Regions from separate parts of the Streptomyces roseofulvus genome, predicted to be linked through region 3. Evidence: riboswitches for the same ligand, from Rfam matches in the RefSeq annotation. Region 3 holds a riboswitch; each other region holds the start of a gene.
What was found. Region 3 has a riboswitch for cyclic di-AMP ahead of ABFY03_RS27845 (M23 family metallopeptidase). Riboswitches for the same ligand answer to the same signal wherever they lie in the genome.
Positions count from the first base shown of each region.

Region 1 (4,762 bases), 2.7 Mb from region 3:
GGAAGAGGAGGGCGGCGTGGCGCCCGAGTCGAACTGGACGGGCGGCACGCCCACGGGGACCGCCGCCGACGCGCGGCCGGAGGTGGAGGAGACCGCCGGGACGACCGCGCCGGCCACCGGGCGGGCCGAGAAGACGGAGCGGGCGGGGGAGGGGGCGGCGGCGACCACCACGGCCCCGGCCGCGCCCACCACGCCGTCGAAGCCCGCCACCACCCCCGCCGCGCCCACCGCCCCCGCGGGGACGGCCACGCAGCCGCCGGCGACCACCGCGCCCGGCGCCCCGGACGCCTCCACGGGCACCCCGGACGCCCCGGTGACGTCGCCGGACGCCCCGACGTCCCCCGTGGCGCCCACCACCCCGGTGACCCCCGGTACCGACGGGTCTGACGTGTCGTCGGCCACACCCGGTACGGGCAAGCACCGGGGTGAGGCGGCACCGGAGGAATCCGGCACAACGGACACTGCTCAGGAATCCGGGCGACATGCCGCGTCTGCGGACAAGGTCACCTCAACCCCCGTCAGCTCGGACGAAAGTGACGCCTACACCGTGCGGCCGGGCGACAGCCTGTCCGAGATCGCGCAGGCGAACGACCTCCCCGGCGGGTGGGACGCCCTCTATGACGCCAACCGTCAGACGGTCGGCACCGACCCGGATCTCATCCTCCCTGGTCAGAGCCTTGAACTGACGGTCCCTTCAGCGGAGAAGTGAGGCCGTTTCAGGGGCGTATGTCCGATTTTGGGAAAGTGAGACATGGGTCTCTTCGTCCCAACTGGCGTGTCACGTCCGCAAACTTTGCTTCCGTCAGCCCTCACCTGCGCAAACGAGGTCTGACGGAAGGCAAGTAAGGGCGATTTGTCCGTCGTAAGGCCCTTTGAACTTCGAGCACCTGTGTGTCTACGGTCGACACCGCTCGCCACCGCGGGCCCCGTCGACCGAAACGCCGAGTCCTGCCGTCGGCCGCCGGGAACTGTCGTCGCGAAAGCGCCGCAGGCAGGAGTGGGGGACCCAAGGTTTGCGCCGGTCCCGGCCGTTGACAGTGACGGCCGACGGGACCGGCTAGGGGTGAAGCCGCGTGCAAGGACACGCGGCCGGGCGAACTCTTCAAGCCCGAACCCGACAGCTCACCTCACAGGCGTCGGTGAAGAGGAAACTCCATGCTGTTCTCCGGCACGGGCAAGCGTCGTCGTCCCTCCAAGGCCACCCGCGTCGTCGCCCTCGTCGGCGTCACCGGTGCGGCCGTCGCCGCCCCGCTGATGGCCGCCGGCACCGCCTCGGCCGCCACCGCCTCCGAGTGGGACCGCGTCGCCCAGTGCGAGTCCGGCGGCAACTGGTCCATCAACACGGGCAACGGCTACTACGGCGGCCTCCAGTTCTCGGCCTCCACCTGGGCCGCGTACGGCGGCACCGCCTACGCCTCCACCGCCGACCAGGCCAGCAAGTCGCAGCAGATCGCCATCGCCGAGAAGGTCCTCGCGGGCCAGGGCAAGGGCGCCTGGCCGAGCTGCGGCGTCGGCCTCTCCTCCGCCTCCTACGACGGCGGCTCCGCCGAGGCCGCTCCGCAGCAGAGCACCCAGCAGGCCGCCCCGCAGCAGAGCGCCCCCGAGCGCTCCACGGAGCGGTCCGCCACCCGCAGCGAGCAGCGCCAGGCCCCGAAGCGCACCACCCAGGCCGCCCCGCAGGCCGCCGCCAAGAAGACCGTCACCACCCCGACCGGCAAGAAGGTCAAGAAGGGCGACGGCGAGTACAAGGTCGTCGCCGGTGACACCCTCAGCAAGATCGCCGAGGCGCAGGGCGTCGAGGGCGGCTGGGCGAAGCTCTTCGAGCTCAACAAGGACGTCGTCGAGAACGCCGACCTGATCTACCCGGGCCAGCAGCTCCACCTGAAGTAAGGCCCGCGGTGGCGGTGAGTCCGGCGGCTCACCGGCACCCGACGACCCTCCCGCGGTGACCACCCCGGTCCCGAGCCCCCTTCCCCCGTGGCTCCGGACCGGGGTTCCGGCGTTACCGTCCAGTAGAAGCCGGGTCTTTCGTCCCCCGATGCGTGCGCTTGGGCCCTTTTTCGTCCCAGGGGACGGGCGGTCGGCTGGCCGGAGCGCCGGAGCCGGTTAGGCTCTTGTCGCAAGGCGAACGAGACCTTGCGACCATGCGTCACACCTAGCGTCACATCCCAGAAGGAGATGCTCGTGCCGTCCATCGACGTCGTCGTAGCCCGGGAAATCCTGGACTCCCGAGGCAACCCCACGGTCGAGGTCGAGGTCGGCCTCGACGACGGCAGCACCGGCCGTGCTGCCGTGCCGTCCGGTGCCTCCACCGGTGCGTTCGAGGCCCTGGAGCTCCGCGACGGTGACCAGAACCGCTACCTCGGCAAGGGTGTCGAGAAGGCCGTCCTCGCCGTCATCGAGCAGATCGGCCCGGAGCTCGTCGGCTACGACGCCACCGAGCAGCGCCTGATCGACCAGGCCATGTTCGACCTGGACGCCACCCCGGACAAGTCGTCGCTCGGCGCCAACGCCATCCTCGGCGTCTCCCTCGCCGTCGCGCACGCCGCCTCCGAGGCCAGCGACCTCCCGCTCTTCCGCTACCTGGGCGGCCCGAACGCGCACCTGCTGCCCGTTCCGATGATGAACATCCTGAACGGTGGGTCGCACGCCGACTCCAACGTCGACATCCAGGAGTTCATGATCGCCCCGATCGGCGCGGAGTCCTTCTCCGAGGCCCTCCGCTGGGGCACCGAGGTCTACCACACCCTCAAGTCCGTCCTGAAGACCAAGGGCCTCTCCACCGGCCTCGGCGACGAGGGCGGCTTCGCCCCGAACCTCGGCTCCAACCGTGAGGCGCTCGACCTCATCCTGGAGGCCATCAAGCAGGCCGGCTACGTGCCCGGCAAGGACGTCGCCCTCGCCCTGGACGTCGCCGCCTCCGAGTTCTACAAGGACGGCAAGTACCTCTTCGAGGGCAAGGAGCGCTCCGCCGCCGAGATGACCGAGTACTACGAGGAGCTCGTCTCCGCGTACCCGCTCGTCTCCATCGAGGACCCGCTGTTCGAGGACGACTGGGCCGGCTGGAACGTCATCACCGAGAAGCTCGGCGACAAGGTCCAGCTCGTCGGCGACGACCTCTTCGTCACCAACCCCGAGCGCCTCGCCCGCGGCATCGAGGAGAAGTCCGCCAACGCCCTCCTGGTGAAGGTCAACCAGATCGGCTCGCTGACCGAGACCCTCGACGCCGTCGAGCTCGCCCAGCGCAACGGCTTCAAGTGCATGATGTCCCACCGCTCCGGCGAGACCGAGGACGTCACCATCGCCGACCTCGCCGTCGCCACCAACTGCGGCCAGATCAAGACCGGCGCCCCGGCCCGCTCCGAGCGCGTCGCCAAGTACAACCAGCTGCTGCGCATCGAGGAGATCCTCGACGACGCCGCCGTCTACGCCGGCCGCAGCGCCTTCCCGCGCTTCAAGGGCTGACCTGCCCTGACGCCGTAGTTCCGTCCGTCCCCGCACCCGGTCCCGTACCGTGTGCGGGGACGCACGTTTGAGGGACACCGGAGACAAGCGACACCGGAGAAAAGGGGAGGCGACACGACATGGCCGTGAAGGACCGGGACCGGTTCTCGACCGCGACCCGGATCAGGCTGATCGGCGAGCAGACCGCCGCCCGTGTCTACCGCTCCCAGACCCGGCGCCAGGCCCGGCGCTCCCGGCTCACCGGCCGCGCCGCCTTCCTCGCCCTGGTCGTCTGCTCCCTCGTCGTCGCCCTCGCCTACCCGATACGGAGCTACGTCTCCCAGCAGGGCGAGATCGCCGACCAGGAGCGCAGGGCCGCCGAGGCCGCCCGGCGGGTCGAGGAGCTGCGGGACGAGAAGGCCCGCCTCCAGGACCCCGCCTACGTCCGCCGCCTCGCCCGTGAACACCTCCACTACGTGCTCCCCGGCGAGACCGGCTTCACCGTGAACGACCCCGGGGCGGCCGACCGCCCCCGCGCCGACCAGGGCACGGCCGACCGCCCCTGGTACGACAACCTCTGGGACGGCGTGGACAACGCCGACCGCCACTGACCGACCCGACTCAGGATCCACGATGGAAACGCCCCCTCCGCAGACCGAACGCACCGAGCCCACCGAGGCGGACGTCGCCGCCTTCGAGGCCCAGCTCGGCCGGCCGCCGCGCGGCCTGCGCGCCATCGCGCACCGCTGCCCCTGCGGCAACCCGGACGTCGTCGAGACCGCGCCCCGGCTGCCCGACGGCACCCCCTTCCCCACCACGTACTACCTCACCTGCCCCCGGGCGGCCTCGGCCATCGGCACCCTGGAGGCCAACGGGGTCATGAAGGAGATGCAGGCCCGGCTCGCCACCGACCCGGAGCTCGCCGCCGCCTACCGCGCGGCGCACGAGGACTACATCGCCCGCCGCGACGCCATCGAGGTCCTGGAGGGCTTCCCCAGCGCCGGCGGCATGCCCGACCGCGTGAAGTGCCTGCACGTCCTCGTCGGCCACTCGCTCGTCGCCGGCCCCGGCGTCAACCCGTTCGGCGACGAGGCCCTGGCCATGCTCCCCGAGTGGTGGGCCAAGGGCCCGTGCGTGAACCCGTGCGCGGACAGGGAAGCGGACAAGGAAGAGGAGAAGGGCGCGTGACCCGGGTCGCCGGAATCGACTGCGGCACCAACTCCATCCGCCTCCTCGTCGCCGACGTGCACCCGGAGACCGGCGAGCTGATCGAGCTGGACCGGCGGATGACGATCGTCCGGCTCGGCCAGGGCGTCGA
Region 1 covers NZ_BAAAWE010000001.1:3,368,278-3,373,039, reverse strand. Annotated here, with positions in the region: gene ABFY03_RS15450 (transglycosylase family protein) at 1-709, shown strand, start outside; cyclic di-AMP (ydaO/yuaA leader) riboswitch at 974-1,151, shown strand; gene ABFY03_RS15445 (transglycosylase family protein) at 1,156-1,890, shown strand; gene eno (phosphopyruvate hydratase) at 2,179-3,465, shown strand; gene ABFY03_RS15435 (FtsB family cell division protein) at 3,585-4,055, shown strand; gene ABFY03_RS15430 (DUF501 domain-containing protein) at 4,078-4,632, shown strand; gene ABFY03_RS15425 (Ppx/GppA phosphatase family protein) at 4,629-4,762, shown strand, end outside.
Region 1: another riboswitch for cyclic di-AMP. It lies ahead of ABFY03_RS15445 (transglycosylase family protein); the one in region 3 lies ahead of ABFY03_RS27845 (M23 family metallopeptidase).

Region 2 (4,762 bases), 1.6 Mb from region 3:
CGAACGAGGCGTTCTCCGAGCACCCGTACGCGCCTCCCGGCGACGGCGCCCACTTCGTCGACCTGGTCTACCGCGCCCTCGCCGCGAACCCCGAGGTCTTCGACTCGACGGTGATGATCCTCAACTACGACGAGAACGACGGCTTCTTCGACCACGTCCCGCCCCCGGTGCCGCCGCCCGGCACCCCCGGCGAGTACCTGGACGGCGTGCCGATCGGCCTCGGCTTCCGCGTCCCCATGCTGGTCATGTCCCCGTGGACGCGCGGCGGCTGGGTCAGCTCGGAGGTCTTCGACCACACCTCGGTGCTGCGCTTCCTGGAGACCTGGACCGCCGCCCTCGGCACCCCGGCGGCCTGCCCGAACATCAGCGCCTGGCGGCGGAAGGTGACCGGCGACCTGACCGGCGTCTTCGACTTCGCCCACCCGGTGTACGGGGTCCCGGCCGGCCTGCCGTCGACGGCGAAGGTCATCGGCATGGCCACCTGCGGCCCGCTGCCGAACCCCGCGCCGCAGAACAACGCGCTGCCCGCCCAGGAGTCCGGCACCCGCCCGGCGCGGGCGCTCCCCTACCAGCCCAACGGCAACCTGGACCGCTTCGAGTTCGGCGCCGCCGGCAAGATCCTCGCCTGGTTCTCCATGAGCAACACGGGACCGCAGGCGCGGCGGGCCGCGCACTTCTCGATCCATCCGCACCAGTACCGCGACACGGCCGCCTGGCAGTACACGGTGGACCCGGGGACGACCGCGACGGACTACTTCAACATCGGGCTGGGCTCGGGCTCGGGGAAGTACGACATCTCGATGATGGGCCCGAACCGCTTCCTGCGCCGCTTCATCGGCGACGCCTCCAAGGCGGGCAGGGCGATCGAGGTGGCCGCCCGGTTCGCCCCCGAGGCCGGCACCGGCAAGACCGCGATCTGGTTCAAGCTGACCAACACCTCGGCCGGACCGGTGACGTTCACCGTCCGCGCGAACGCCTACCGCACGGACGGCCCGTGGACGTACACCGTCCCCGCCGGCTCGTCCCGGGAGGACTACTTCAACGCGGTGGCGTACGCCGACGGCTGGTACGACTTCACGATCCTGGCCGACATCGACGGCACCTGGTCGCGCCGCTACACCGGCCACATCGAGACCGGCGCGCCCAGCGTCACCGGCTGACCGCCCGCGCCCCGCCCGGCTCCGAGCGCCGGGCGGGGCAGGGCGGGGGTCAGCGCCCGGCGAGGGCCGCGCGCCGGATCGTGGCGTCGAGGAGCGCGAGCGCGTCCTCGGCGGTCCGGCCCGGGACGCGGTTCCAGGGCCCGATGAGCCCGTGCCAGCCGCGGGACCGCAGCTCGGTCATGATCCAGGCGCCGGCCTCGTTCATGGTCGAGGCGCTGCCGTGGCCGAGCCGGTGGGCGGCGAGCAGCGCGCCGCAGACGCACCGGGCGCCGCGCCTGTCCCGCAGCTTGTACGGGGTGTTCTGCCAGCCCCACTCGGTCAGGACCCGGCGGGCGTACGCCAGGTGGACGGAGGGGCGGACGTCCGGGCTGCCGATCCGGCGCCAGGCGTGCAGCCGGTCCGGGAGCGCGGCCCCGATCCTGCCGGGCAGCGGGCGTTCGGCGGGCGGGGCCGCCGGCAGCGCGTCGAGCGCCTCGGCCACGAGCCGGTCGACGGGGGCGGAGAGCAGCCTTCGCCACGCCTCGGGGGCAGGCTCCGGCGCGGCCGGCGCGGGGTCCGGGTCGGCCGGCACGGGCGCGAGCAGCCGCTCCCAGGCGGCGCTCTCGTAGAGCCGGGCCGCCTCGCGGTCGAGGGCGTCGGGGTCCGGGGCGGAGTCCGGCAGAGCGAGGGAAAGCGGGACAGGTGAGGACATTCCCCCATCATTGGCGATGAATGTCCGCTTTGCGGCGAACGCGCCTCGCATGTCACCCCCACCCTCGGGCATTACCACGCACTGTTCCGCGAAAGGAATCAGACGCCCTATTCGGACATTGCACACCCCGTGACGCGACTCACTTTCCCCCCGTCCCCCGCACGCCCCCTCCCGTCAGAATCCGCACGGCGCAAGGGATTCCGGGACGACCGCGGCGCCGCGCGATCTTGAATTCCGGCCCGGCGATCTTTCCCTTTCCCCTTCCCGCGTTTACGCGTCTTGTTCCCCGCCGCATTTCTCGCCTACGGTCACCTCCATTCGGGCGGACCGCCGAATCCTGCCACCGCCCGAAAGACCTCCCATTGCACCCGACGGCAGGAGCGGGGGACCCACCACACCGCCGGTCCGGACCTCCGGAACGGCTCGGGGTGAAGCCGCGTGCGCGCGGCCGGACACCTCCCGTCCGAACCCGACAGCTCACCTCGCAGGCGCCGGAGAGGAAACCGTCATGCCCGCTCACGGCAAGCACCGCCGCCCCCGACGCCGCCCCGTCTCCCGAGGTCTCGCCTTCGCGGGCACCGGCGGAGTCGCCCTCGCCCTGCCCCTGGTCGTCCCCGCCACCGCCGGCGCCGAGCCCGTCGCGCGGGCCGCCGCACCGGCCGCCGCCGTCGCCGCTCCCACCGCCGGGACCACCGCCGCCGCGCAGGCCGCCACGGCCGCTCCCACCGCGCCGGCCGCCACCCGCGCGTACACCGTGGTGAAGGGCGACTCGCTTTCCCTGATCGCCCAGCGAAAGGGAATTCAGGGCGGCTGGAAGGCGCTTTACCGGGCGAACAAGACGGCCGTCGGTGACAATCCGTCACTCATTCACCCGGGCCTCGAACTGACGATTCGTCGGGATTCCGCCAAGGTCGCTCCGGCGCCGGAGAAGAAGGCCCGCAAGAGCACCGCGAAGCCCGCCTCCGCCGGTTCCGCCGAACGGGCGAGCCGCTCCGCGAACCGCACCGCGACCCCCGCCGTCCAGACCCGGGCGGCCCAGCCCCAGGCGCGGCCCGCCGCCGTGACGGCCGCGCCCGCCGCCGCCACCCGGTACGCCGACAACCTCGACGGCTGGATCCGCGAGTCGCTCGACGTCATGGCCCGCTACGGCATCCCCGGCTCGTACGACGGCATCCTCCGCAACGTCATGCGCGAGTCCTCCGGCAACCCCCGCGCCATCAACCTGTGGGACTCGAACGCCGTCAAGGGCACCCCCTCCAAGGGCCTGCTCCAGGTCATCGACCCGACCTTCGCGGCGTACCACGTGCCGGGCACCTCGCTCGACCCGTACGACCCCGTCGCGAACATCACCGCCGCCTGCAACTACGCGGCCGACCGGTACGGCTCCATCGACAACGTCAACGGCGCCTACTGACCGTCCCCGCCGGCCGCCGGCCCGAAGCGGCCGGTGAACCAGGCGGTGGCCAGCTCCGCCACCTCCTCCAGGGCGCCGGGCTCCTCGAAGAGGTGGCCGGCGCCGGCCACGACCTCCAGCCGGCTCTCGCAGCGCAGCAGCTCCTGGGCACGCCGGTTGAGGTCGAGGACCAGGGAGTCGCTCCCGCCGACGATCAGCAGGGTCGGCGCCCGCACCGCGGCGAGCCGCTCCCCCGCCAGATCGGGCCGGCCGCCCCGGGACACCACGGCGGCCACGTCGTCGCCCGGCGCGGCCGCCGCCCACAGCGCGGCGGCCGCGCCCGTGCTCGCCCCGAAGTAGCCCCGCGGCAGCGCCGCGGTCTCGGGCCACGCGGCCGCCCAGGCGGAGGCCCTGGCCAGCCGTTCGGCGAGCAGCGGGGTGTCGAAGACCCGTGCCCGGTCGGCCGCCTCGGCCTCCGTGAGCAGGTCGAAGAGGAGCGTCCCGAGCCCCGCCCCGTTCAGCGCGGCGGCCACCGCCCGGTTCCTGGGGCTGTGCCGGCCGCTGCCGCTGCCGTGCGCGAACAGGACCAGCCCGGCGGCCCCGTCGGGCACCGCCAGATCGCCCGGCAGCTCCGGACCGCCGGTCTGGATGCGTACGGAGCTCTCCCGGACCACCGGGGCGCCCTCCGCCCTGCTGCGGTCGAGCAGGGCCACCACCTCGGCGTCCGGAGTCTGGTCGAACTCCCGGTAGAACTGGCCGACCGCGGTGAACCCCGCCGGGGTGTGCACGGCGACCGTCTCGTCGGCCTCGCCCCCGAGCCGCGCCGTCCAGTCCCGCGGCGCCACCGGCACGGCGAGCACGATCCGCGCGGCGCCCCCGGCCCGTACCGCCCGGCAGGCGGCCAGCGCCGTCGCGCCGGTGGCCAGCCCGTCGTCGACGACGACCACCGTCCGTCCCTCCAGCGGCACGGGGCGGCGGCTGCCCCGGTACTTCCGGGCCCGGTCGGCCAGGACCCGCCGCTCCCGCTCCTCGACCGCCTCCAGCTCCCGCGCGGTCACGCCGCCGCCCCGCACGATCTCGTCGTTGACGACCCGCACCCCGCCCTCCCCGATCGCCCCCATGGCCAGCTCGGGCCGGCTCGGCACCCCCAGCTTGCGGACGAGGCAGACGTCCAGCGGCGCACCGAGGGCCTCCGCGACCTCGGCCGCCACCGGGACGCCGCCGCGCGGCAGGCCGAGGACGACCACGTCGTGGTCCCTGAGGTGGCCGAGGCGGTCGGCGAGCTGCCGCCCCGCGTCGACACGGTCGGCGAAGTACATGGCGCGCCGCCTTCCCGATGGGCGATTCCCCCACGCGAGGACCGTCAGGCCCGGCCCGTACCTCCAGGGTCCCACCTGCCGCCCGGCCGGACCCGGGGCACCGCGGACCCGACGACGTCCGGGGTCCGCCTCAGCCCGCCGTGTTCCGCACGACCGCGACGGGGCAGCGGGCGTGGTGGAGCAGCGCCTGGCTCACGGA
Region 2 covers NZ_BAAAWE010000001.1:7,650,661-7,655,422, reverse strand. Annotated here, with positions in the region: gene ABFY03_RS35270 (phosphocholine-specific phospholipase C) at 1-1,160, shown strand, start outside; gene ABFY03_RS35265 (DUF6197 family protein) at 1,210-1,851, opposite strand; cyclic di-AMP (ydaO/yuaA leader) riboswitch at 2,198-2,357, shown strand; gene ABFY03_RS35260 (LysM peptidoglycan-binding domain-containing protein) at 2,360-3,265, shown strand; gene ABFY03_RS35255 (phosphoribosyltransferase family protein) at 3,259-4,563, opposite strand; gene ABFY03_RS35250 (universal stress protein) at 4,694-4,762, opposite strand, start outside.
Region 2: another riboswitch for cyclic di-AMP. It lies ahead of ABFY03_RS35260 (LysM peptidoglycan-binding domain-containing protein); the one in region 3 lies ahead of ABFY03_RS27845 (M23 family metallopeptidase).

Region 3 (4,762 bases):
CGGCATTTCCGGAACTCCGGAATTCCCCTTTCCGGGCAGCACGAAAGAGGCCCCGGAATTGCTATTCTTTGTATACGGCGCCCGTGTTAATTCCGGACGCTCGCCGTGTTGACGGCATGTTGCGAAACCCTCACACGGCCGCGCTCCGGCCTTTTCAGCCGGTGCAGCGGCAGCGCGTGTTCGGCGTGCAGGGCGGTCAGCGCGCGGGCCCGCTCGGCGTCCCCGCGCGCGATGGCGTCGACGATCGCCCCGTGCTCGGCCCAGGCGTCGACCGGCCGGTCCGGCTGGTCCACCGTGTACATCCAGGCGATCTTGTGGCGCAGCTGGGTGAGGAGGACGGCCAGAGCGGGACTGCCGGACGCCTGCGCGAGCGTCTCGTGGAACCAGCCGCCCAGCGCCCGCAGATCCTCCCCCTGCCCCCTGCGGGCCCGCTCCTGCCCCAGCCTGACCAGGCCGCGCAGCACCTTGAGGTGGGCGTCGGTGCGCCGCTGGGCCGCCCGGGCGGCGCCGAGCGGTTCGAGCAGCGCCCGTACGTCGAGGAGGTCGGCGGCCTCCTGGTCGGTGGGCTCGGCGACATGGGCGCCCGCGTGCCGGCGGCTCACCACGAAGCCCTCGGACTCCAGGGTGCGCAGGGCCTCGCGGACCGGGACGCGGGAGACGCCGTAGCGGCGGGCGAGCTGTTCCTCGGTGAGCCGGCTGCCGCGCTCGAAGACCCCCGAGACGATGTCGTCCCGGATCGCCGTGCATACCGATTGCGCGGGAACCCGCATGTCCGACCTCCGTATTCGCTCCGCGCGCCCCGAATTCGAGCGGCTTCTTCCGCGACTCTATTGCAGTGCGCCGGAAATTCCGATGCCCCCTCGGAATTCGGCCGGTTCACGGCAGCGGGCGTACCGGACGCGGAGCGACGAAAAGGCCCCGGCTCGTGGGAGCCGGGGCCGTTTCGGAGCGGGGTGGCGGGTCAGAGGCTGACACCGCGGGCGCGGAGGTACGCGACGGGGTTGATGTCGGAGCCGTACTCGGCGGTGGTCCGGGCCTCGAAGTGGAGGTGCGGGCCGGTCGAGTTGCCGGTCGAGCCGGAGACGCCGATCTGCTGGCCGGGCTCGACGGACTGGCCGACGTAGACGCCGATGGACGACAGGTGGCCGTACTGGGTGTACGTGCCGTCGTTCATCCGGATCACGATGTTGTTGCCGTACGCGCCGCCCCAGCCGGCCTCGACGACGGTGCCGGAGCCGACGGAGACGACCGAGCTGCCGTAGGCGGCGTGGAAGTCGACGCCGGAGTGGCTGCCGGAGGACCAGAGGGAGCCACCGGTCTTGTAGCCGGTGGAGACGTACGAGCCGGCGACCGGGAGGTTGAAGGAGGCGAGCCGGCGGCGCTCGGCCTCGCGGGCGGCGCGCTCCTCGGCCTCGCGGATCTCCTTCGCGCGGGCCTCGGCCTTGCGCTTCGCCTCGGCGCGCGCCTTGGCCCGGGCCTCGGCCTCGGCGGCCTCCTGCTCCTGGGCGGCGGCCTGCGCGTTGATCTGGTCGGCGATGGACTCGTCGGCGATCACCTTCATGAGGCCGGTGTCCTCGGCGGAACGGTCGTCCGTGTCGGCGGCGAGCGCCGGAGAGGCGAGGGTGCCGACGACGCCGGTGGCGGCGAGGGCGGCCACGCCGGCGATGCCGGCGCTGCGGCGAGCCAGTCGGCTCGCACCACGATGCTTCCCGGTGGCACGGGTGAACGCCAAGACGGTTCCTTTCCTTCCTTCTCGCCTACCGGGTTAGCTGACGGGTTCGGAGCAGGAAGGTCTCCTACGGGCCCCTCCGCGCGGGCGAAGGCGTCCGATTCACCCCAGGGACTGCATGGGTCCCCGGCTCCCCAGGCTCGCGCCTGACGGGGACTCGGCGATGACTGTCCGGTGCCGCGGATGCGGCGCGTGCGTCGGCCGGACAGCCGGATCGACGCTAGGCCGGACGGATGGCGATCGCCAAACAGACGCGCCCTTTTGTAAGACATGCCACAGGTCATACGATCACACTTAACGCCATAACGGACAAAGCGGAGGTCTCCGATGCTTCACCGCATCGGAGACCTCCGCCCGGGGCCGACGGAGCGTCAGCTCACCACGGTCACCTCGCCGATGCCGAGGGCCCGCACGGGCTCCTCGATCTGCGCGGCGTCGCCCACCAGCACGGTGACCAGCCGGTCCACCGGGAAGGCGCTGACGACGGCGGCCGTGGCCTCGACCGTGCCGGTCTCGGCGAGGCGCGCGTACAGCCGGGCCTGGTAGTCGTCGGGCAGATGCTGCTCGACCTGGTCGGAGAGGGTCCCGGCGACCGAGGCCGCCGTCTCGTACTTGAGCGGGGCCACGCCCACCAGGTTCTGCACCGCGACGTCCCGCTCGGCGTCGGTCAATCCGCCCTCGGCCAGCGTGCGGAGCACCTTCCACAGGTCCTCCAGTGCGGGGCCGGTGTTCGGGGTGTCGACCGAGCCGCTGATGGCGAGCAGCGAGGCGCCGTGCCCCTCGCCGTCCGAGCGGAGCACCTGCCCGAAGGCGCGCACGCCGTACGTGTACCCCTTCTCCTCGCGCAGGACGGCGTCCAGACGGGACGTCAGGGTGCCGCCGAGGCAGTAGACGCCGAGGACCTGCGCGGCCCAGACGGCGTCGTGGCGGTCCGGTCCGATCCGGCCGATGAGCAGCTGGGTCTGGACGGCGCCGGGGCGGTCGACGATGACGACCCGTCCGGTGTCGTCGGCGGTGATCGGCTGCATCGGGCGCGGCGCGGCCGGCTCGCCGGTCCAGCGGCCGAGCGTGTCGGCGAGGACCGCGTCCAGGTCGACGCCGGTGAGGTCGCCGACGACGACCGCGGTGGCGGCCGAGGGACGCAGGTGGGCGTCGTAGAAGGCGCGGACGGCGGCGGCGTCGATGGCCTCCACCGTCTCCTCGGTGCCCTGGCGCGGCCGGGACAGCCGGGTGCCGGCCGGGAAGAGCTCCTTGTAGAGCTGCTTGGCCGCGCGGCGGTTCGGGTTGGCCGCCTCGTGCGGGATCTCGTCGAGCCGGTTGGCGACCAGGCGCTTGACCTCGTCGGCGTCGAAGGCCGGGGAGGTCAGGGCCTCGGAGACGAGCGCGAGGGCCTTGGGGAGGCGGGAGACCGGGACCTCCAGGGAGACCCGGACGCCGGGGTGGTCCGCGTGGGCGTCGAGGGAGGCGCCGCAGCGCTCCAGCTCGGCCGCGAACTCCTCGGCGCCGCGCTCGGTGGTCCCCTCGGAGAGGGCGCGCGCCATGATGGTGGCGACGCCGTCGAGGCCCTCGGGCTCGGCGTCCAGCGGCGCGTCGAAGAAGATCTCGACGGCGACGACCTGCTGGCCGGGACGGTGGCAGCGCAGCACGGTCAGCCCGTTGTCGAGCGTGCCGCGCTCGGGGGCCGGGAAGGCCCACGGCCTGGCCTGGCCGGCCTGCGGCTGCGGGTGGAACTCCATGCTGGTCAGGGGCTGGGCGGTGTCCGTCACTGGTCCGCTCCCTCTTCCTCGTCGCTGTCTTCGGCGCCGGTCTCCGCCGGCTCGTACACCAGCACCGCCCGGTTGTCGGGGCGGAGCCGGGCCGCGGCCACCTCGCGGACCTCGTCGGCGGTGACCGCGAGGACCCGGTCGACGGCGGTCAGGGCGAGCTGCGGGTCGCCGAACAGCACGGCGAACCGGCACAGTTCGTCCGCGCGGCCGGCGACCGTGCCGAGCCGGTCGAGCCATTCGCGCTCCAGCTGGGCCTGGGCGCGCTCCATCTCCTCGGCGGTCGGGCCCTCGGCGGCGAAGCGGGCGAGCTCCTCGTCGACGGCGGCCTCGATGGCGGGGACCTCGACGCCGCCGGACGTCTTGACGTCGAGCCAGCCGAGCGACGGGGCGCCGGCGAGCCGGAGCAGACCGAAGCCGGCGGCGACGGCCGTGCGGTCGCGGCGGACCAGCCGGTTGTGCAGGCGGGAGGACTCGCCGCCGCCGAGCACGGTGAGGGCGAGGTCGGCGGCGTCGCACGCGCGCGTGCCGTCCTCGGGCAGCCGGTAGGCGGCCATCAGGGCGCGGGCCGGGACCTCCTCGACGACGACCTCGCGCAGCTGCTCGCCGATGACGTCCGGGAGGGCGCCGTCGCGCGGGGCGGGCTTGCCGTCGTGGCCGGGGATGGAGCCGAAGTACTTCTCGACCCAGGCGAGCGTCTGCTCCGGGTCGATGTCGCCGACGACCGACAGCACCGCGTTGTTGGGCGCGTAGTAGGTGCGGAAGAAGGTCCGCGCGTCCTCCAGGGTGGCCGCGTCCAGGTCCGCCATCGAGCCGATGGGGGTGTGGTGGTACGGGTGGCCCTCGGGGTACGCGAGCGCGGTGAGCTTCTCGAAGGCGGTGCCGTACGGCACGTTGTCGTACCGCTGGCGGCGCTCGTTCTTCACGACGTCGCGCTGGTTCTCCATCGACTCGTCGTCGAGGGCGGCGAGCAGCGAGCCCATCCGGTCGGCCTCCAGCCAGAGCGCGAGCTCCAGCTGGTGGGCGGGCATGGTCTCGAAGTAGTTGGTGCGCTCGAAGCTCGTCGTGCCGTTGAGCGAGCCGCCCGCGGCCTGGACGAGCTCGAAGTGCCCGTTGCCGTGGACCTGCTTCGAGCCCTGGAACATCAGGTGCTCGAAGAGGTGGGCGAGGCCGGTGCGGCCCGCGACCTCGTGGCGCGAGCCGACGTCGTACCAGAGGCAGACCGCGGCGACCGGGGTCAGGTGGTCCTCCGAGAGCACCACCCTCAGGC
Region 3 covers NZ_BAAAWE010000001.1:6,022,555-6,027,316, reverse strand. Annotated here, with positions in the region: gene ABFY03_RS27850 (GntR family transcriptional regulator) at 87-770, opposite strand; gene ABFY03_RS27845 (M23 family metallopeptidase) at 962-1,732, opposite strand; cyclic di-AMP (ydaO/yuaA leader) riboswitch at 1,741-1,902, opposite strand; gene ABFY03_RS27840 (M16 family metallopeptidase) at 2,101-3,465, opposite strand; gene ABFY03_RS27835 (M16 family metallopeptidase) at 3,492-4,762, opposite strand, start outside.

Region 4 (4,762 bases), 600 kb from region 3:
ACCGCTCCCGCAGCCGCTCGCGGGTCTCGGGCGCCAGCTTCAGGCCCTCCGCGAGGTAGACGTCCACGGAACCCCAGGTCGCGTCGATCGTCTCGAAGGCGGCCCGCAGGTATTCCACCCGCGCGTCGAAGAGCGGGCTCAGCAGCTCCATCACCTCGGGCGCCATCGCGTCCCGGGCGGTGGAGCTGCGGCGCACCTTGTAGCGGCGGTGCGGGGCGTCGGACTTCACGTAGTCGGCCTCGATGGCCGCGCGCTCCACGCCCAGCGCGAGCAGGGTGATCGCGATCGAGAGCCCGGCGCGGTCCTTGCCGGCCGCGCAGTGCATCAGGGCCGGGACCGAGTCCTCGGCGAGGGCGTGCAGCACCCGGCTGTGCTCGGCGGTCCGCTCCACGATCATCCGGCGGTACGAGCTCCGCATCCGCTCCGCCGCCTTGCCGTCGCCCAGCAGGCCGCGCAGCGTGTCGAGGTCGCCCTCCCGGACCATCCGCCAGAACTCCTTGCCGTCGGCCGGGTCGCTCAGCGGTATGTTCACGTTCCGCACGCCCGGGAGCTCGACGTCGGGCCCCTCCACCTTGGCGTCGGCGGCGTTGCGGAAGTCGAAGACGGTGTGCAGGCCGAGGCCGGCCAGGAAGGCCGCGTCGGACTCGGTGGCGTCGGCGAGGTGGCCGCTGCGGAACAGGGCGCCGGGGCGGACGGTGCGTCCGTCCGTCGTCGGCAGGCCGCCCACGTCCCGGAAGTTGCGGACCTCCGCGAGCTCGGGCTCGCCGGGTTCGAGGGGCGACTGGACCTGCGGCAGCTGCTGCGTCACGGATGCTCCAGGGGGTAGGCGTTCGCGGGGCCGGGACGGATCGGTTCCCCCTGCAATCATCGCCGGGAGCGGGGGTGCGGCGCACCCCCCTGGACGGTAATGGGTGATCTGTCCGTATTGCGATGGTTGGGGTAACGCGCCCTGGTTGAGGGGGAGATGGCATTCAGTGCGTGAGCAGCGTCATAGAAGTGACGGATCGTGGCCGACCGCCCGGTCCAATTCCCGTCCTCGAAAAGGGAATCGAGGGGCCGTCATCGACGGAGGGTGACCGGAATTCCGGGCCCGAAGATCGCCCCGGAATGCCCGGTGAATTCCGCGGCTTGTTCGCGCCGACCCCGCTCGTCTAGCGTCGCCGTCAATCCGGTCGGACCGCCGAATCCTGCCACCGTCCGGAATTCGACCCCATCCCATCGCACGGCAGGAGCGGGGGACCCAAGGAAGTACGCCGGTCCCGCGACGCAGGACGGCTCGGGGTGAAGCCGCGTGAGAAGCGCGGCCGGGCATCTCCAGTCCGAACCCGACAGCTCACCTCGCAGGCGCCGGAGAGGAATTCGCCATGCCCGCGAAGGGTAAGCACCGCCGCCAGAAGTCCACCCTCATCACCCGTGGCCTGGTCGCCGCCGGCACCGGTGGCGCCGTCGTCGCCCTGCCGTTCATCGGCGCCACCGGAGCCCACGCCGCCGAGCAGGCCGCCCCGGCCGCCGTCTCCGGCACCGTCGTGAGCGCCGCCGCCCACGTCCAGGCCCCCGCCGCCGCCCCGGCCGCGAAGGCCGCCGCCCCGAAGACGTACTCCGTCGTCGCCGGCGACTACCTGTCCAAGATCGCCGCCGAGCACGACGTCGCCGGCGGCTGGCAGAAGCTCTACGCGGACAACCGCCAGGTCGTCGGCGAGAACCCCTCGCTCATCCTCCCGGGCATGAAGCTCACCCTCGGCGCCAAGAACCCCGCCAAGGCCGCCGCCCCGAAGGCCGCGGTCAAGGCCGCCCCGAAGGCCGAGCGCAAGGCCGCCCCGAAGGCCGCGGTCAAGGCGGCCCCGAAGGCCGAGGCGAAGGCCACCGAGCAGACCCGCGCCTCGCGCTCCACCGAGCGCGCCGCCGCCCCGGCCGCCGCCGCCCAGCCGGCCGCGTCCTCGGGCTGGGTCGCCCCCGTCTCCGGCGGCATCTCCACCCCGTACCGCGCCTCCGGCTCCATGTGGTCCTCCGGCTACCACACCGGCGCCGACTTCATCGCCTCCTCCGGCACCACCGTCCGCGCCGTCGGCGCCGGCACGGTCGTCTCCGCCGGCTGGAGCGGCGCGTACGGCAACGAGGTCGTCATCCAGCACGCCGACGGCAACTACTCGCAGTACGCCCACCTCTCCTCCCTCTCCGTCTCCGCCGGCCAGTCGGTCAGCGGCGGCCAGCAGATCGGCCTCTCCGGCTCCACGGGCAACTCCACCGGCCCGCACCTGCACTTCGAGATCCGCACCTCGCCGAGCTACGGCTCGGACATCGACCCGCTGGCCTACCTGCGCCAGCACGGCGTCTCCCTCTGACCCGTCCGGCCGAACGGCCGCACGAAGGCCCGGCACCCCTGGTGCCGGGCCTTCGCCCTATTCCGGCTTTGGCCATTTCTTTAGCGGTGGCATATATCACCCGCCGTCAACCCCTCCTTACGGTCGCGTAGGTCACATCCGAAACGGAAGGATGTCCTGCCGTGGCAGACGATTCGAGAGAAACAGACAAGCAGGCGTTCGGTTCGTTCGGGTCGTACGCGGCGATCGGTGACAGCTTCACGGAGGGCGTCGGCGACCCCGGCCCCGACGGGACCTACGTCGGCTGGGCGGACCGCTTCGCGGTGCTCCTCGCCGACCAGCTGCCGGACCACGAGGACTTCCGCTACGCCAATCTGGCCGTCCGCGGGCGCCTCCTCGACCAGATCGTGGAGGAGCAGGTCCCCCGGGCGAAGGAGCTCGCCCCCGACCTGGTGACCTTCTGCGCCGGCGGCAACGACATCATCCGCCCCGGCACCGACCCCGACGACGTCGCCGAGCGCTTCGAGCGGGCCGTGCGCGACCTCACCTCCGCCGTCGGCACCGTGATGGTCACCACCGGCTTCGACACCCGCGACGTGCCCGTGCTCAAGCACCTGCGCGGCAAGATCGCCACGTACACCGCCCACGTCCGGGCCATCGCCGACCGCTACGACTGCCCGGTCCTCGACCTGTGGTCGCTGAGGTCGGTCCAGGACCGGCGCGCCTGGGACGACGACCGGCTGCACCTCTCGCCCGAGGGGCACACCCGGGTCGCGCTGCGCGCCGCCCAGGTCCTCGGCCTGCCGGTGCCCGCCGACCCCGACCAGGAGTGGCCGCCGCTGCCCGCCCGCGGCCCGCTGGAGGTCCGCCGGGACGACATCCTGTGGGCGCGCGAGTACCTGGTGCCGTGGATCGGCCGGCGGCTGCGCGGCGAGAGCTCCGGCGACCACGTCGAGGCGAAGCGCCCCGACCTCATGCCCCTGTAGTCCAGGGGCGGCCGGCGGGGATCCGCTCCAGGACCCCGCCGGCGAACACGTCGTACAGCGGCAGCGTCTCCAGGTGGACGTAGCCGATGTGGCAGTCGCAGACGGCGAGCGGGCAGGCGCGCGGCCGCAGCGCGGCCCGGTACGAGCCGTCGTACAGATTGCCCAGCTCCGCCGGGACGAAGTGGCAGCGCCGCACCGTCCCGGCGCCGTCCACCGACACCACCGACGCGCCGGTCCGGCAGGGCAGCCCCGCCGAGCGGTGCGGATGCCTGCTGTACGGGAAGAGCGGGTCGACCCCCGTCCACGCCGCCGCCTCCGCGTCGGTGTACGTGTGCCCCTCGGCGGCGTTCACCCACAGGTAGACGTGGTCCGGCAGCGCCGCCCGCAGCCGCAGCGCCTCCCCGTGGTGCTCGGGCAGGCCGACGACGCCCACGCTGAACCGGACGCCGCGGGCCGCCAGGTCGAGCGCCTTGCCGAGGAAGCGGTCGTACGGGGTCTGACCCGGGTGGTACGTGCACCACAGGGCCAGCGTGCCGAGGTCGGCCTCGTCGAGCCACGAGGTCCGGCAGCTCAGATTGGTCTGGATGGCCACCCGCTCCACGTGCGGCAGCCGCGACAGCTCGACCATCGCCCGCCGGTACCAGGAGCGGACCAGCCCCTCCCCCCACGGGGTGAAGAGGATCCGCAGCCGGTCCCCGGCCTGCCCGGCCGCCCAGCCGGTGAACCGCTCCAGCGCCGCCCGGTCCGCCCGCAGCGTCTCCGGGCTGTCCCGCCGCTTGGCGAACGGGCAGTACGGGCAGTCGTAGTCGCAGGAGGCGAGCGGCCCCCGGTACAGCAGCGTCAGGTCCACGCCCGCCCCTACTTCGGCTCGTACGCGGCCATCGCGGCCCGTACGGCGGGGGAGAACAGCTCGGGACCGAGCCCGTCCGAGTGCGCGAGGCCCTCCGGCGAAAGCCGCAGCAGCCCGTCCGGCGCCGACCCGTCCAGCCAGCCGTACCCGGCGAACCGCTCCAGCTCCGGACCGAAGTCCTCGTACGCCCCCGAGCCGAACCGCTTCTCGTACCCGGCGAGCTCCATCCCCTCTGCCTGGAGCAGCGACTGGAGGAGGTGGCGGCGGCGCGCCTCGCCCGCGTCCACCCACCGGCCCACCTCGGCCCGCGAGAAGTCGGCGGTCTCCGTGTAGGCGTCGATGATCGAGCGGATCTCCCGCATGTCCACCGCGTAGTCGAAGGAGTAGTGCAGCGCCGCGGTGTACGAACGGGCGCCGCAGCCCAGGCCGATCATGCCGTCCGTCTGGCAGGCGTAGTCGTCCGGCCCGGCCGGGCCCGCGTCCGCCCGCCGGAACATCCGCATCGACACCTGCTCGTAGCCGTGCGCCAGGAGGTGGTCGCGGCCCCGCCGGTAGAGCCGGAGCCGCCGCTCGTCCCACTCCCGGTCCGACTCGGCGGGGGCCGT
Region 4 covers NZ_BAAAWE010000001.1:6,623,294-6,628,055, forward strand. Annotated here, with positions in the region: gene ABFY03_RS30570 (tyrosine-protein phosphatase) at 1-808, opposite strand, end outside; cyclic di-AMP (ydaO/yuaA leader) riboswitch at 1,197-1,360, shown strand; gene ABFY03_RS30575 (M23 family metallopeptidase) at 1,365-2,342, shown strand; gene ABFY03_RS30580 (SGNH/GDSL hydrolase family protein) at 2,504-3,307, shown strand; gene ABFY03_RS30585 (STM4011 family radical SAM protein) at 3,294-4,157, opposite strand; gene ABFY03_RS30590 (STM4012 family radical SAM protein) at 4,166-4,762, opposite strand, start outside.
Region 4: another riboswitch for cyclic di-AMP. It lies ahead of ABFY03_RS30575 (M23 family metallopeptidase); the one in region 3 lies ahead of ABFY03_RS27845 (M23 family metallopeptidase).